2 regions of the Streptococcus sp. 27098_8_134 genome follow, and region 1 is predicted to be linked to the other one. Evidence: predicted binding sites of a transcription regulator. Region 1 holds the regulator's gene; the other holds the start of a gene.

The links. Region 1 encodes HrcA, which represses chaperone genes, less so after heat shock. Its sites were predicted from a motif close to TTAGCACTCNNNNNNNNNGAGTGCTAA; they were not measured.
Region 2: a site for HrcA is predicted at 3,022-3,048, ahead of groES (co-chaperone GroES). Genes of this name have one in related genera too.

What each region holds. Positions count from the first base shown of each region.
Region 1 covers NZ_JAPVYD010000003.1:334,306-342,530, reverse strand. The annotation lists gene dnaK (molecular chaperone DnaK) at 1-1,501, opposite strand, end outside; gene grpE (nucleotide exchange factor GrpE) at 1,638-2,174, opposite strand; gene hrcA (heat-inducible transcriptional repressor HrcA) at 2,210-3,244, opposite strand; gene O3620_RS09040 (ABC transporter permease) at 3,408-4,136, opposite strand; gene O3620_RS09035 (ABC transporter ATP-binding protein) at 4,129-4,968, opposite strand; gene O3620_RS09030 (DUF2812 domain-containing protein) at 5,010-5,582, opposite strand; gene O3620_RS09025 (PadR family transcriptional regulator) at 5,582-5,905, opposite strand; gene O3620_RS09020 (D-alanyl-D-alanine carboxypeptidase family protein) at 6,125-6,913, opposite strand; gene O3620_RS09015 (histidine phosphatase family protein) at 6,900-7,598, opposite strand; gene O3620_RS09010 (histidine phosphatase family protein) at 7,698-8,225, opposite strand, start outside.
Region 2 covers NZ_JAPVYD010000001.1:860,280-868,504, forward strand. The annotation lists gene O3620_RS04065 (Cna B-type domain-containing protein) at 1-605, opposite strand, end outside; gene groL (chaperonin GroEL) at 1,070-2,692, opposite strand; gene groES (co-chaperone GroES) at 2,716-2,997, opposite strand; gene O3620_RS04080 (hypothetical protein) at 3,201-3,491, opposite strand; gene O3620_RS04085 (PTS system mannose/fructose/sorbose family transporter subunit IID) at 3,586-4,440, opposite strand; gene O3620_RS04090 (PTS sugar transporter subunit IIC) at 4,424-5,269, opposite strand; gene O3620_RS04095 (PTS sugar transporter subunit IIB) at 5,297-5,791, opposite strand; gene O3620_RS04100 (PTS sugar transporter subunit IIA) at 5,835-6,272, opposite strand; gene O3620_RS04105 (ABC transporter substrate-binding protein) at 6,493-7,776, opposite strand; gene O3620_RS04110 (response regulator transcription factor) at 7,773-8,225, opposite strand, start outside.

The DNA of each region.
Region 1 (8,225 bases):
CTTTACGTTTCTTATCTGCTTCAGCGTTCGCTTCTGCATCCTTCATCATACGGTCGATTTCTTCATCAGTCAAGCCGCTGTTAGATTGGATGACAATGTGTTGTTCTTTTTGAGTTCCAAGGTCTTTAGCTTTAACAGATACGATACCATTCTTATCGATGTCAAAGGTTACTTCGATTTGAGGAATTCCACGAGGAGCAGCTGGGATATCTGTCAATTGGAAGCGCCCCAGAGTCTTGTTATCTGCTGCCATTGGACGTTCACCTTGAAGAACATGGATATCAACGGCTGGTTGATTGTCTGCCGCAGTTGAGAAGACTTGTGATTTAGAAGTTGGAATCGTTGTGTTGCGGTCAATCAGCTTAGTGAAGACGCCACCCATTGTTTCGATACCAAGTGACAATGGTGTTACGTCAAGAAGGACAACGTCTTTGACATCACCAGTGATAACACCTCCTTGGATAGCAGCACCCATAGCAACTACTTCGTCAGGGTTTACTGATTTGTTTGGTTCTTTACCAGTTTCAGCCTTAACAGCTTCCACAACTGCCGGAATACGAGTTGAACCACCAACCAAGATTACTTCGTCAATTTCTGACAAGCTCAAGCCTGCGTCAGAAAGAGCACGACGAACTGGTTCTTTAGTGCGCTCTACCAAGTCACGAGTTAAATCGTCGAATTTAGCACGAGTCAGAGTCATTTCCAAGTGGAGAGGTCCAGCGTCACCAGCTGTGATAAACGGCAAGCTGATTTGAGTTGAAGTCACGCCAGAAAGATCTTTCTTAGCTTTTTCAGCTGCATCTTTCAAACGTTGAAGCGCCATCTTATCATTTGACAAGTCGATGCCGTTCTCTTTCTTGAACTCAGCTACCATGTGGTCGATAATCTTTTGGTCAAAGTCATCACCACCGAGTTTGTTGTCACCAGCAGTTGCCAATACATCAAAAACACCATCACCCAACTCAAGGATTGAAACGTCGAAGGTACCACCACCCAAGTCAAAGACCAAGATCTTCTCTTCTTTATCTTGTTTGTCAAGACCGTAAGCAAGGGCTGCTGCAGTTGGTTCGTTAACGATACGTTCTACTTCAAGACCAGCAATTTTACCAGCGTCTTTAGTCGCTTGACGTTGTGCGTCGTTAAAGTAAGCTGGCACTGTGATAACCGCTTTGCTGACTTTTTCACCAAGGTATTCTTCTGCATAGCCTTTCAAGTATTGCAGAATCATAGCTGAGATTTCTTGCGGAGTGTATTCTTTGCCGTTAGCAGCTACTTTTTCAGATGTTCCCATTTTTGATTTGATGGAAATGATTGTATCTGGATTTGTTACTGCTTGACGTTTTGCCGCATCACCAACGATGATTTCACCATTTTTGAATGACACTACAGATGGTGTTGTACGATTTCCTTCTGGGTTTGCAATGATTTTGCTTTCAGTTCCTTCAAGAACTGCAACTGCTGAGTTTGTTGTACCTAAGTCAATACCGATAATTTTAGACATATTTTTACCTCTTTTTACTTTAATTTTATTTTCAATACTCTTTGGTTCGTTCGCTCATTAAAAGCAAAGCTAAACGAATGTTTTCTTTCTTCATAGTTTATTGTCGTTTCGGACAAGATTTTTCAAGTTTTCTAGCCTAGTTATAGACCACTACCATTGCTGGGCGCAAAATACGATCATGAAGTTTGTAGCCTTTTTGGAAGACCTGTGCGATAGTGTCAGCTGGGTGCTCATCGTCAGCTGGAACGGTTTGAATGGCCATGTGATAGTTATGGTCAAAAGCTCCGTCAGCTGGGATTTCTTCGATACCCTCTTCTTTGAGAGCATGAATCAAGCTTTCCTGCACCATTTCCAGTCCTTTTTTGACATCATCTGTCAGACCTTCAACGGCAAGTGCGCGCTCCAGATTATCTATCGAAGGCAAAATAGCTTTTGCCAAGTCCTGGCTGCGGTACCTTTGCAGCTGCTGGCGTTCTTCATTTGCTCGGCGCTGGATGTTCTGCATTTCTGCATGAGCACGGAGATATTTGTTTTCAAAATCTTCTGCCCGCTCATTAGCTAGTTCTAATTCTGATTTTTCAGGGCTTGCTGATTCAGCTTGCTCAGCTGTTTCTACAGCTTCCTCTTTTACTTCTACATCTTCTGGATGTTCTTCTTGTTTATGTTTTGCCACAAGGCACCTCCTTTTTAGGAATATTTATACTATATTTAGTGGACTTCGTAGTGATTACTGCTAAGGTATCGATAGAAGTCGGTCAGTTTCATGGTCAGCACGCGGTTGACGACATTCATCTGACTGACCAGCCGTTGGTAATCAAGATTGACCGGACCGACAACTGCCAGCACCCCAAAGCCTCGATAAGGAATCAGGAATTTGCTGGAAATTAGTGTCAAATCAACCAAACAGCTTTCTCTACTGTCTGCCACGCGCACGCTTTGCATCTGATCTTCGGCCAAACTGTCGCGAATCTCAAAAGCTACTTTCTGCGGGTCATCAAAAAACTGATAGGCCGTCAGGTCTGAGAATTCCAAGAGCTGAACCTTGCCAGACAGAATCACATTTTCCTTGAAAATATCACCAAAGATATGCTCAAAAAGCTGAATGACATTGTCCGTCGTAGTGAAATAGCGTTGGATAATCTGCGGAATTTCCGTTCGAATCTTGTAATGGATGTCCAGCACTGTCTGTCCCAAGAACCGCTCCCTTACTAGGCCTTTAAGCCTGTCCAGATCTTCTCTTAGGAAGTTGCGCGGAATCATAAACTGACTGGTAATGGTATTGGACTCATCCAAGGTGAAGACCGCCAGAGCCGTGTGCTGACTGAGCACAACGATGTCAAAAGCTGTCAAACGCTGCCGACTGGGTTCTACATCCAGTGCAACAACCGTGCATCCACTGAGCTTGGTCAAAAGGTCTGCTGCCTGTTGAAGAATGTCCTCCAAGTTGAAAAACTCATGGTCAAAGGCTTTGATAACCTCATAAAGTTCATTCTCAGCGAGACGATCAAAGGACAGAGAATGCTTGACAAAGTACTGAAAACCAGCCACGCTAGGCTTACGGCCGCTGGACGTATGCGCCTTTTCCAGAAGCCCCTGCTTTTCCAAAGCTGCCATATCGTTTCGGATAGTAGCACTACTGGAATTGATGGAATCCTGCAGGGCTTTGGAGCCGACCGGCTCGTGAGTCTTAGTAAAGATATCAATAATCAAATTCAAAATCTCATTTTGACGCTCCGTGACCACGGCATCACCTCCAATCAAGATTCTGCTGTCAATTAGCACTCAATCACCTCGAGTGCTAACTCATGATTCTATTATACACTCTTCTACTCCAAAGTCAAGACAAAAACTCAAAAAATTAGCACTCTTTTTACAAGAGTGCTAAAAATCAGTCTAGCGACCTAGATTAGTCGTCCAAGATTTGCAAACGGCGCATCAAATAGAAAGAAATTCCTGTAAAAAGAAGCAGCCAAAGTAGCAGAGCCAAAAATTCTCCGCTCCATAAATGGAAATGAGACCAATCTTTCATATAACTAGTAAAGAGGCCCATAAAGCTATAACGCAGCACCTTAAATAAATCCTCGCTCATATTTGAAAACATAGGAATAAATGCCGCCAAGAGCATGGCTGGAACACTAAGGGATTGTGCCATGACCTGATTTTTACAAAACAGACCAACCATTAAAAAGAAGAAAATTAAGACCAGCATGGTCAATAAGAGTACCAAACTATAGCTAAATACATGATTAGAAAGCTTAGCTCCTACCAAAAGTGGGGTAATGACGATATAAAAGCTCCCAATAATCGCTGGCCAGATTAAGGCGGAGAGAATGTATTGACCCGCTGTCACACCAGCCAAGCGCAAACTTTGCAAATTATGTTTTTCTCTTTCCTCAGCTAGGATGATGATGATAGGTGTCCCAACTGACATGGCTAGAGAGAAAGGCAGAGAGATCGTAAGCAACATAATAGCTAGTTTATCCACTCCAATTTCCTTACCTACTCCATTCAGAGAAAAAATAAATTTATAGAGAAAAACAAGGAAAATCGGCATAAAAACCTGCAATAGAATACTTTTATTAGCTAGTGTCACTTGACCTCTCAGCCAAATCATACCTTTGAATTTATTAGACATTTAAGGTACCTCCTGTCAACGTGATAAAAACATCTTCCAAAGTTGGTTCGCAGGAATGAATACTGATAACGTTGGACAAATCCAAACCACCTTGCAGTTCATCAAAGGTAACTGTCTTCGTCGTCAAATCTTCATATTCTAAACGAACCTTCTTATCTGTATTATACTTTTGGATTATCTCATGCGGACTGCCCACTTCGACTAATTTTCCTTTACTTAGCAAGGCCAAGCGATCACACAAGAGGGTAGCTTCTTGCATATCATGAGTCGTCAAAAAAATAGTTGTCCCCTGAGCTTTTAGTTCTAGCAGTAGTTCATGAATGGTGCGAGAGGTTGACGGATCCAAACCACTGGTTGGCTCATCCAAGAAGAGCAATTTAGGTCGATTAATCAAGGCGCGAACCAGTAACATGCGCTGCTTCATACCGGTAGATAGTTTTTCAGCCACCTTGTTGCGGCTATCATAGAGTCCCACTTTCCGGAGAAGTTCATCGACTTCTGTCATCTTAACACCAAAGAGCATAGCATAGGCCTTGAGATTCTTATAAAGTGACATCTTTTCATAAAAACCACTGCCATCGCTGACAATCCCAATCTGCTCCAGGACTTCTACCTTTAAATCCTCAACCGGTGCAGACAGCACATGAGCTGTCCCAGCATCTGCAGACAACTGACCAGTCAAAATATTGATAGTCGTGGTTTTACCAGATCCAGATGGTCCTAGGAAGCCAAAAATCTCTCCCTCTTGGATGGAAAAATCGATTCCTGCCAAGGCTTCTTGTTCCTTGAATTTCTTTTTCAAGCCTTGCACTTCAATAATGGTCTTTTTCATTGTTTTCCTCGCTTTCACAACAGTATTTAACAAAACTGCAATCAATCTTTCAGTTCCTGCCTCATTTTCCAAAAACGCAAGGCAATATGGACCAGTTGACAGAACAGAATGAGCAATATGACACAGTCTATTGCTAAGATTGATTTGAATAATAGACTTGCTTTCAAACTTTTCTGGGAAATATCTAGAATGAGATAGGTAGTGACACACAAAACCATGATGGCCGGCAAAAATCGCCATACAAGTAAACGCTTGACCATTTCTAGCTTAGACCATGCGTCATTATAGATTTCAAGATCGCTGTCTGCATCAATCTGAGAAACCGGCTTGCGGAAATAAGAAAATTGATTAAAGTTTGCAATATGCTCCCAGCCACAATCCTCAAACAGTTGATAATAGGATTCTTGCTCCGCCTTCTTTATGGGGCGAAAATCTAATTGATAGGCCACGTCCTGAGGCGGACAGGATTCAAATGTATAACGAACCGCAACAAGAAAGGGAGAATAACTTACTTTTTTCAATTTCCAGCCTTGGCTGTGCATTTGTTTAAAATAAGCTGCTTCTCTGTCATAGTCTGCAATGGTAAAGATTTTATAGACAATTTTCTTTTCCATCAAACTTCCTCCTTACTATTGCGGTAAAGGCGCTCAATCCGCTGGATTTCCAACTCTAAAATCTGCTTCCCAAGCTCCGTGATAGAATAGAGCTTTCTCTTTTCTTCCTCACGAACAAAGGCAATCAGACCATCTTTTCCCATCTTTGCCAAGGTTCCGTACATGGTTCCAGGGCTGATAGATAGCTGTCCTTCTGTCAGATCCTTGACTTTTTGAGTAATACTGTAGCCATGCCTTTCTTTCTGAAGACAGAAGAGGATATAAAAACCTGTCTCTGTCATTGGCACATAGACTCTCCTAAGCTTTTCTGTCAGTCCACTCATCTTTTTATCTCACTTTCACCTCGATATATCGAACCTTGATATAAAAATTATATCGCAGTTCGATATAGTTGTCAAGGATTTATAAATATTTTTTTACAAAAAGTAATTCATTTTTATCTATCAATACTTGCAGCTGATTTGATCAGAAGCTAAAAGGATTAGAGACCTGCATCCTGATAAATCAGCATAAAAAAAGCCAGGAACACCTGACTTACTTATTTATTTTCCTGCTTCCTTGAGCAGGGCGATGTATTCTTCCAGAACCAGATTGTGCTTCTGCATATACTGGGCATTCTCCACACCGACATAGCGGTAATGCCAATTCTCAAAGTCAACTCCGGTAATATCACTCTTGCCATCCGGATAGCGAAGGACAAAACCATACTGGGGAGCTAGCTCCGCAATCTTGGCAGCCAATTCATCCTCCTGACCTTCTGGTGCGCTCATATCAATAGCCAAGCCCGTTTGATGCTCGCTGGCTCCTGGAAGCTGCACCTGCTTCAGCACGATGCTGACTGCTTCTTCATTTGACAAGCCTTTGGCGACTTCCCCAGCAACTTTTTCGTTATAGAGCTCCTCCTGCTCCGCTCGGCTGCGATAGCCAGAGATTAGAGTTTCTTCAGGAGCTATCGCCTGGGCTGCTGCTAGGAATTGCCGAGTATTTTCAGCAATGCGGCTGTCCACCTGCACCTCTCCAATCTGAGTCAGTTCAGGTGTCTTTTCTTCTTGCTGGTTGTCTCGATTGACCAATATCAAATTCCAATCAGTAGAAGAAACCTTGGGCAAATCAGACTGCGAGCTCTCTGAGCCAGAAGAGCCTTTCGTAGCAGAACTGCTAGATGAACCCGAAAACTGAATCTTTGCAAGCAGATCTTGTAACAAGGACGGACGGAAATAAATCACCGTCCCTCCAGCTACTAGACACAAGACGATTAACAATAAAAACGTTAACCCAATCTTCTTAGACTTCGATTTTCTCTTTTCTTTGCGATGTTTAGCGCGCTTCAACTTCTTCCTCCATTACTTTGGCACCGGCCTCTCGATAAGACATGTCTCCGACGCAAGCTACTGTGAATTTACCGTCTTCATAGTCTACAACCGTCACACTGCCATTGTCCAAACCATGAGGCCGAGTTCGATTGATTAGATAGACAAAGGTTCCGATGGTCATGCCGTGGCTGACTACAAGAGCATTGCCACCACCAGTAGCTTCCAACTCCTCAGCTATGGCTGAAAAGCCTTCCCAAATTCGGCCGCTAAGCTTTTCCCAATTTTCTGCCCAGCCTGCTGTATCGACTTCTACAAGGCCTTCTGCCAACTCAGCATAGCTAAGCTGATGAACATGCTCAATATTGAAAACCCGGGGCATCACACCCATAAAGAGCTCTCCATCATAACCACCATCAAAACTGCCAAAGCACCATTCGCGAATCCGTTTGTCAAAGGTATAAGGAATCTGATCTGTCAGGCCCAGTTCCTCTAGAATAATGCCCATGGTCTGAATAGTCCGGCCGCTGTCGCTGGAGCGGGCCAATTTGAAATCAAGTCCAGCTTCTCTCAAGCCAATGCCCAACTCATGAATGCCACGTTCCCCAACTTCAGTCAAAGGGGTATCAGACCAGCCTTGAGCTCGACCGATAGTATTAAACATGGTTTTGCCATGACGAACCAAGTATAATCTTGTTTTTGCCATTTCATTTCCTCCGTTGTTCTTTTCACATTATACCATTTTATGAAGAAATTGGCGCCATCTGGCTTTCAAAGCAAAAAGCAGGAGTCTCAAAACTCCCGCTCATTCTTGATTTTCTCGGTCCAATATAGCTGCGCCGATCTGACGGTAAGACACATCGCCCAGAGCTTGAATGCTGAAGCGACCATTTTCATACTCCAACACTGTGACACTGCCATTGTCGACATTAGGATTTTTCGTGATATTCTCATCAACCAGATAAGCCAAAGTACCAATGGTCATGCTGTGGCTGACGACCAGAGCATTGCCACCGCCAGAGGACTCCACCTCTCTAGCAATGGCTTCAAATCCTTCTAAAATCCGACCGCTAAGCTTGTCCCAAGGCTCAGCCCAGCCAGCCGAATCCACTTCTACCAGGCCATTCGCCAAATCGGGCCAACTGAGTTCTTTGTAATTATCCGTCTTAAGAACTCGTGGGATAACACCATGAAAGAGCTCACCCCCATAAGCACCATCAAAACTGCCGAAACACCACTCCCGGATGCGCTTGTCATAGCGATAGGGAATCTGGCCAGTCAGGCCCAGCTCCTCTAGGATAATCCCCATAGTCTGAATAGTCCGGCCGCTATC
Region 2 (8,225 bases), on a different contig from region 1:
ATATTCAGACTGTAAGTAATGCTCTTGATATTATCCGCATTATTCCAGCCATATTTTATGAAAGTATAAGGAGTTGCTTGGCCAGGAAGACCTTTGTAGTCAATTTTTCCATATTCGACAATCTTCTTGCCAACGATAAGTTTCAGAGGGATTGAGCCTTTATCTCTGGCTACTGTATGATCAACGCGAGCTAAAAGGTGAACTTTCCCTTCAATATGAGAGCGAGTCAGGACATAGTCTGTATAAGTCAGTGTAAGCTGCTTAGAGCTTGCATCAACCACAGCTGTCGCTACGAGATTGCCGTCATCATCTTTGACTTCAAAATCAGCTCCCTCCAAGGCAAACTCAACAGGAAGTCCAATGGTAGTAGTATCTCCTGGCTGAACCTTGCCGTAATTGAAGGCAAAGTTTGCGTCAATTTGAAATTTTTCCCAAGGGGAAAGGCCGTCAGTCAGTTCTTCACCCTTCTGATTGTAGACATTGATTGATGTGATAACATCATCTACCGTGTTAGCTCTGGCAGATTGACTGCTAGAAAACAGGCTAAAGAGGAGCACAAAGACTACTGAGAAAAAGCGCGCAATAGTATGAGATATTTTTTTCATAAATAATCCCTCCATTTTTCCTTTTTTCCTTTTTATTGAACATGTAAAAATATTAAAATTCTTTTACATTTCCAATATACTACATATATTAGACTAGCATACGATTGACTATAAGTCAACTATTTACCTTTACCAGTTCAGCTTTTGTAGACAATGTGTAAACCAGTTTATTTCTCCAAAAACCTTGTCATATAAGAATTGAAAACCATTTCCTCCGTCATCTCCTTGTATTTTCTTGAAACAAAAATGTAATATTTTGTCACATAATAAATGAACAAATATGAATTATATGACCATAAATATTCATATATATAAATTTGTTTTTAAAAACAAGCATAATTATTAATGCTTGTTACATAACTAGTCACAGTAAAAAAACTGAACAAATCTGCTCAGTTTTCTAATTGATAAATATAAGACAAAGATTATATCTAATTTATACGAATATATAATCCCGTTATTTTCTACATCATACCGCCCATCATGCCTGGATCCATAGCTGGGGCCGGGCTTGCTGGTTCTGGTTGATTAGCTACTACTGCTTCGGTTGTCAAGATAAGACTGGCAACAGAAGCGGCATTTTGCAAGGCTGAACGGGTCACCTTAACTGGATCAATGATTCCAGCCTCAATCATGTTAACCCATTCGCCAGTCGCGGCATTAAAGCCTGTACCAACTTCAGAGTTTTTCAGACGGTCAATGACGATTGAACCTTCAAAGCCTGCATTCAGAGCGATTTGACGAACAGGCTCTTCCAAGGCGCGGAGAACGATGTTACGTCCAGTCCCTTCATCCCCTGCCAACTCAAGACCTGCAACAGCGTCCAGTACGTTGATATAGGCCGTACCACCACCTGATACAATTCCTTCTTCTACCGCTGCACGGGTTGCGTTAAGGGCATCTTCGATGCGGAGTTTCATTTCTTTGAGTTCTGTTTCAGTTGCAGCTCCAACCTTAATCACAGCTACACCACCAGACAATTTAGCCAGACGTTCTTGCAGTTTTTCACGGTCAAACTCAGAAGTGCTGCTTTCAATCTGTGACTTAATAACTGCCACACGGTTAGCAATGGCTTCAGGATTGCCTGAACCTTCTACAATCACAGTGCTGTCCTTATCAACAGTGACTTTAGAAGCTTGTCCAAGCGCTTCAATCGTAGCGTCTTTGAGCTCTAGACCAAGGTCATCTGTAATCACTGTACCGCCTGTCAAAATAGCGATGTCTTCCAACATAGCCTTACGACGATCGCCAAAGCCTGGTGCCTTAACAGCTACGACATTAAAGGTTCCGCGAATCTTGTTAAGAACCAGCGTTGGCAGAGCTTCACCGTCCACATCATCTGCAACAATCAAGAGCGGACGATTGGTTTTCAAGATGTTTTCCAATAATGGCAGAATCTCTTGAATGTTAGAAATTTTCTTGTCAGTAATCAAGATGTAAGGATTGTCCAGTTCGGCTACCATTTTTTCATTGTCGGTTACCATATACTGAGACAAGTAGCCACGGTCAAACTGCATTCCCTCAACTACATCCAGCTCAGTTTCCATTCCTTTGGACTCTTCAATGGTAATAACGCCGTCATTGCCAACTTTTTCCATAGCTTCAGAGATGTACTCGCCGACTTTCTCGCTGCGAGAAGAAACGGCAGCAACCTGAGCAATAGCTTCCTTGTTAGAAACTGGCACTGAGTTAGATTTTAGGGCTTCAACTGCTGTCGCAACGGCTGCTTCAATCCCGCGGCGGATACCAATTGGATTAGCACCAGCTGTAACATTTTTAATCCCTTCGCGGACGATAGCCTGTGTCAAAACAGTTGCTGTTGTTGTTCCGTCACCAGCGATATCGTTGGTCTTTGAAGCAACTTCTGACACCAGCTTAGCGCCCATGTTTTCAAAATGGTCTTCCAGTTCGATTTCCTTGGCAATGGTTACACCGTCATTGGTGATGAGGGGTGAGCCAAATGATTTTTCCAAAACGACATTGCGGCCTTTAGGACCCAAAGTCACCTTGACAGTATTTGCCAAGATGTCAACTCCACGAACCATACTGCTTCTTGCATCTGCTGAAAATTTAATATCTTTTGCCATTTTATTATTCCTCTCTTCTAATCTTACTCGACAACTGCTAGAATATTGGCTTCACTGACTAAGAGATAAGCTTCATCTCCGTCCTTGACTTCCACGCCTGCGTGATTTTCTACGAGAACCTTCTCTCCTTCCTTGACACTCAGGGATACCAGCTCACCGTTCAAAGTACGAATACCTTGACCGACTGCGACAACTTCAGCTGTCTTAGTCGCTGCTTGGCCGTTGCCTGCAATGACAAATCCGCCAACTTTCTGCTCTTTTTCTTCTACTTTTAAGACCACACGGTCTCCTAATGGTTTTAACATAGTTTTCCTCCAAAGATTGAATTTTTAGCACTCTAAACTATCGAGTGCTAATCTATAGTTATTATTTTATCACTTGGTCAGAAATAGTCAAGAAAAAAACCGGCTAGATGAAAGAAAAATTTTATTTTTTCTTCGCTTGGTCCTAAACTCAAAAAAACAAGTCCGAGCTAAAATCCTCTCAGACTTGTCTTTAGGGGGAATGTCTATCTTGCAAGTTTTAGTTTTGCTTCAAAATCATCAATCACTTTTTGCAGATTTAGGCGCCCTCTATAGATGCCATAGCCAAATACGAGCATGGCTAAGATCCCTAGTAGAGATAAAACGATTCCTGCAATCAGTGCTAGGAGATTGGTCTCATGAAAGAGATAAATCAGAACAAGACCGATGCTGGCAATGGCAAAGAAGAGACTGAACCAGCGTCCTAGATTTTCAATCATATGCTTCTGGTAGTGAATTTCTGTTTCATAGCCTTGAATCAATTCTTGTTCTGTCATGATCTTCTCCGTTCTTTCTTTTACTCTGCTCAAACAAATTTGTATTAGACTAGCTGCAAATCGGACTTACTGCCAGCCTAAAATTGAGCGAGAATTAGTATTTAAGTTGAGGGTCAAAGATGCCAAGCGCTACACCAATCAAAGCAATGACAACCAAGAGGAGCATAACGAGGTTTGGTGATACTTTTTTCTTGGCCATCAGCCACCAACAAAGGGTGATAAAGCCAGCTGTTAAGAGACCTGGATAAACACCATCAATCTTTTCTTGCAACTTCAGGAAAGCTTCGCCATCAGCATTTTTCAGCTCTAATGAAGTCGTTACAGATACCCAAGTTGCAGCAACTGCCCCGATAACCATACCGCCAATGACACTGATTGCCTTACGAAGCGCCTGTCCTTTAGGTCCTACAAGGAATTCTACCGCCTTGTCCCCTAATTCATAGCCTTTGAAGTAGGCAAAGCGCATACCGCCATAGATGAGAACATTCCAGACAAGGATGTAGAAGAGAGCGCCGATAGGATTTCCACCTTTAGAGAGTCCAAGGGCAATCCCCAGCAGAACTGGAATCAAAGTTCCAACAACCAAAGAGTCACCGATACCTGCGATAGGTCCCATGAGACCGGCACGCATACCATTGATAGTTTCGCCGTCAACAGCGTCACCATTGGCACGCGCTTCTTCCAAACCAGCTGTAATCCCCACTACCAAAGCTCCAAGCTGAGGTTCTGTGTTGAAGAAAGCTGTATAGGTCTGCATAGCTTCTTTCTGCTCAGCTTTGTCTTTGTAGAGTTCTTCCACGATTGGCAGCATAGAGGTCAAGTAGCCGAAAGTCTGCATGTGCTCTTGAGAGAAGCAAGTCAAATGACCATAGTACCAATGGTGGAATGATTTCGCTAAAGTCTTTTTAGTTATTTTCTTTCTTTCAGCCATCTTAGATATCCTCCTCATCGTCATCAAAATCAGCTCCACCAGCCGGCGCGGTTACTCGAGCTGATTTGATTACTTCCAATTCATAGTAAATTACTGCAAAAATCAATGAAACAACTGCACTGGCAACCAAATTAAGACCAAGTGACTTAGCCAAGGTGAAGCCCACAAAGAATGGGATAAAGTCAGCAGCCTTGGTAACGATTTGTTTCAAGAGAATGGCAATACCGACACATGGGAGAAGAGCTCCGACTGTAAAGAGGGATTTCATGATGAAGCCATCCATTGGCAGGTGAGTCTTCATCAGTTCAACCATATTCGGACCAAACTTCGTGATGATCATGGTTGGGAGGAAAGAGAAGACAAAGTGGGAAATCCAAGGATAGACCCAGTCAACAGCGTAAAGCTTTTTGAATTCGCCTTTTTCAACAGCTTTCCAGCCAATGTGCTGCCAAAGCAAGTTTGTAGTGGCTGTTCCATAGAAGAGAACTGTACCGATAGTACCAACTGCTGCTCCGATTGGTGCAGCTGCTGCAGCGATAGCAGATTCAGAGGTGATGCCTTTAGAGTGAACAAATAAGATTGCAAGAGGAATCCCAATGTAAGAGATCGCCCGCACGTCAGCGGAAACTGTACCACCTGGTGTTACCAGAGCGATATAGAGGACCTGAAGGGCTACCCCAACCATAATCCCTGTTTTTAAATCTCCAAGAATCAAGCCACTAATCAAGCCTCCGACCAGAGGACGTCCCAGAGTGTAGTTACCAATACTAGAACCACCCATACCAGGCATAGAAGCTAAACTAGCAAAAAGACCCAGTAAAGCGGCTTGCAGCCAAGAAATTGTCATAATAGACTCTCCTTTTCATTATTGTAATTAAAAACCAAATTTAGACTTGAAATCGCTCCAGTAACCAATGGAAACATCTGGTAAGAGCTGGAATTTGACTTTGTAACCAGCTTTTTCCATTGCCTCAATCGCTTCTGCCTCTTCCTGGGTGATGGACTGGTTGTTGCCCAGCTTAACAGCTCCCGGACGGTCATTAGCAGGACCGACGATGATTTCCTTAACATCCCCAGGTACAAAACCTTGGTCCACTAGGATTTCCTTCATATCCACAGGATTTTTCGTAATGAGGAAATAGCGACTATCTGACTCTGTGACCTTGCCTGATTTTTCCTTGAAGGCTTCCTTGGTCCAAACAAAAGTCTTCTTGTCAGAAGCTCCCTTGTAGGCCTGAATCAAAACCTTGTTTCCTGCCGCAGCATTATTAACTGCAATCAAGCCATCACAAGGGTATTCCTTAGCCCAGCGAGTGACTGTTTGACCGTGGATCATGCGGTCGTCAATCCGTACAAATGATACTGTCATCTTTAAAATCTCCTTTTATCTTTTATAATGTATAGCGGAAGCACTAAATGTCGTCTTCATCTTCGTCAGCTGCATCGCTTACGACTTCAAATTCCTGCAAAGCAGCTGTGGCCTCGGAAAGGATGGCCTGAGCCAGCTCTTTTCCGTCCAAGATGTCTTTCATAACCAAGCCAGTAAGTCCCATGGTCAGGTTCAAACCTCCCAAGATAACTGCTGAGTCGAGCTTACCCATGTCAGCTAAGACGCTAGCTGCTGTCGTCAGAGGACTGCCTCCTACAATATCAGCCAGAACTAAGACACTGTCATCAGCGCTTAAGCCAGACAAGGCCTGAGTAAAATCAACTGCAAAATCATCAACTGACTTACCTTCCTGAAGACCGACCGCAATCACCTGATCCGTCTTGTCTCCAGCAAACATCTTCAAGGAACTCTGCACGCCTGCAGCCAGTCCCCCATGGCTGACCAGTACAAGGTATTTCATCTTTCCTGCCTCCTTTATCCTTCAACTTCTTAGCCAAGTCAGGCTTTAGATGACGAAGGATTTATTGATGATTTTATTGTACAGAATATGGAACCGGTTTCATATTGTCAAATGTCATTTTGCCCAGATGACATTTGTTAGGAAAAATATGACAATTGTCATATTGGTCTAGTCAGCTGTGCTTTTTTCTGGCTTAATTAGCAATAAAAAAGAAAGCAGATTATTTTCCGCTTTCTATTTCTCTTTGAATGCTCGGCAAGGCACTATCAATCTCTTGATTCTGCATAGCATTTTGAATCAGATAGTCCATCCGGTCCATCGTATGACGGTCCACTTCCAGACTGATGTCAATGATGGAGCGATTCATCATGTGGTCTAGCCTCTCAGAAGTCAAGGAATCCAAGCCAAAATCATCAGCCTGTAAGATTTCTCTAGCCTGTTGACTTTTCACCACAGATGGTAAGACTGAGGTCCCCTGCGATTTTTCAAACAAGGCCTGCTGACTTTCTTTATCCTGTGACAGCAAGAGCATAAATTCCCAAGCTAGCTTCTCTTGCTTGGTATTGGAAGACATAGCAAAAAGCGAGGTCTTGACCTGTGTTCCCATCACCTGGCTATTGGCTGTTGGCATCGGGATACAGGTCCAAGAAAAGCTAGAATACTTGGCAACATGGTATGGGTAGGGCTTGTAGGTCCGATACTGGGCCAGACTCATGGGGTAGAAGGCCACCCGCCCCTCATCAAAATCATTAGAAGTCACCTTATAATGCTGGCTGAGCATGTCTAGCTTGCTCATAAAGGCCAAGGCTTGGTGCATCTCTGAGCTGTCTACATTGATACCGGATTTATCGGTAAGATGACCGCCGTAAGCTACCAGAGCCTGCTGCCAAGTGTAATCCGTAATACCGTACTGATCCACCACACCATCGCCATTGGTATCCTTGGTTACTTTCTTGCAAATCTCATAGAAATCATCCAAAGTCCAGCCTGACTCAGGAATGCTAATTCCTTCTTTTTCGAGCAAGTCTTTATTGACACACATCATGATGGGATTGCTCTCGACTGGAAGAGCATAGCTGACTCCCTGATATTGCCCAGCTTCATAAGCCACCGGATAAAACGCCTTTCGCTCATCATCCCTTAAGAGGGTATCCAAGGATTTGAGCGCGCCAGTCGAAGCCAACATGCTAAAGTCGTTTTCCGGTACCATAAAGAGATCCGGTTGCTCGCCTTTCAAGACTTGCTCTGCCAGCCAGTCAGCGTAATCATCCTTGGGAATACCGCTTTCGTAGACGACCTTGACATGAGGATGCGTCTTTTCAAATTTTTTAATCAGGCTGTCCAAGACCTTGTTTTCACGGCTGTTAGGCACATCCCAGCTAGAGCCAGCATAGACACCGATACGAAGGACTTTTTCCTGAGCTGAAGCCCAAAAGACAAAAGCCAAAGCAACAGATATAATCAGGACAACCAGTAGGGCCAAATGTCTCAGTCTCCACTTCATTTGTCGCTTTCCTTACTAAAATCTCTCTGGGTGACTCCGGTCTGCACAGCCCAGATAGCCAGCTGGGTTCGGTCGCGCAAGTTGAGCTTGGCTAGGATGCCTGACAGGTAATTTCGGACTGTCCCTTCTGACAGAAAGAGCTTGGCAGCAATTTCTTTATTAGAAATCCCAAAGCCAATCTGCTGGATAATCTTCCACTCCGTCCGGCTCATGTCCTCTATATTTTCCTCCGTCACCGTGATAGCAAAGTTGGACTGGGCCATCTGTGAAAAGATTTTGAAGACCTTGGTGGCAATATTGGGATTGATCATAGCTCCGCCTCGATAGACTGTCTGAATGGCTTCGTGAAGCTCTTCTGTCGAAACTCCTTTGAGAATATAACCAGACGCACCGTATTTAAGAGCGGAGAAGATAAATTCATCGTCGTCAAAGGTCGTCAGAATGATAAT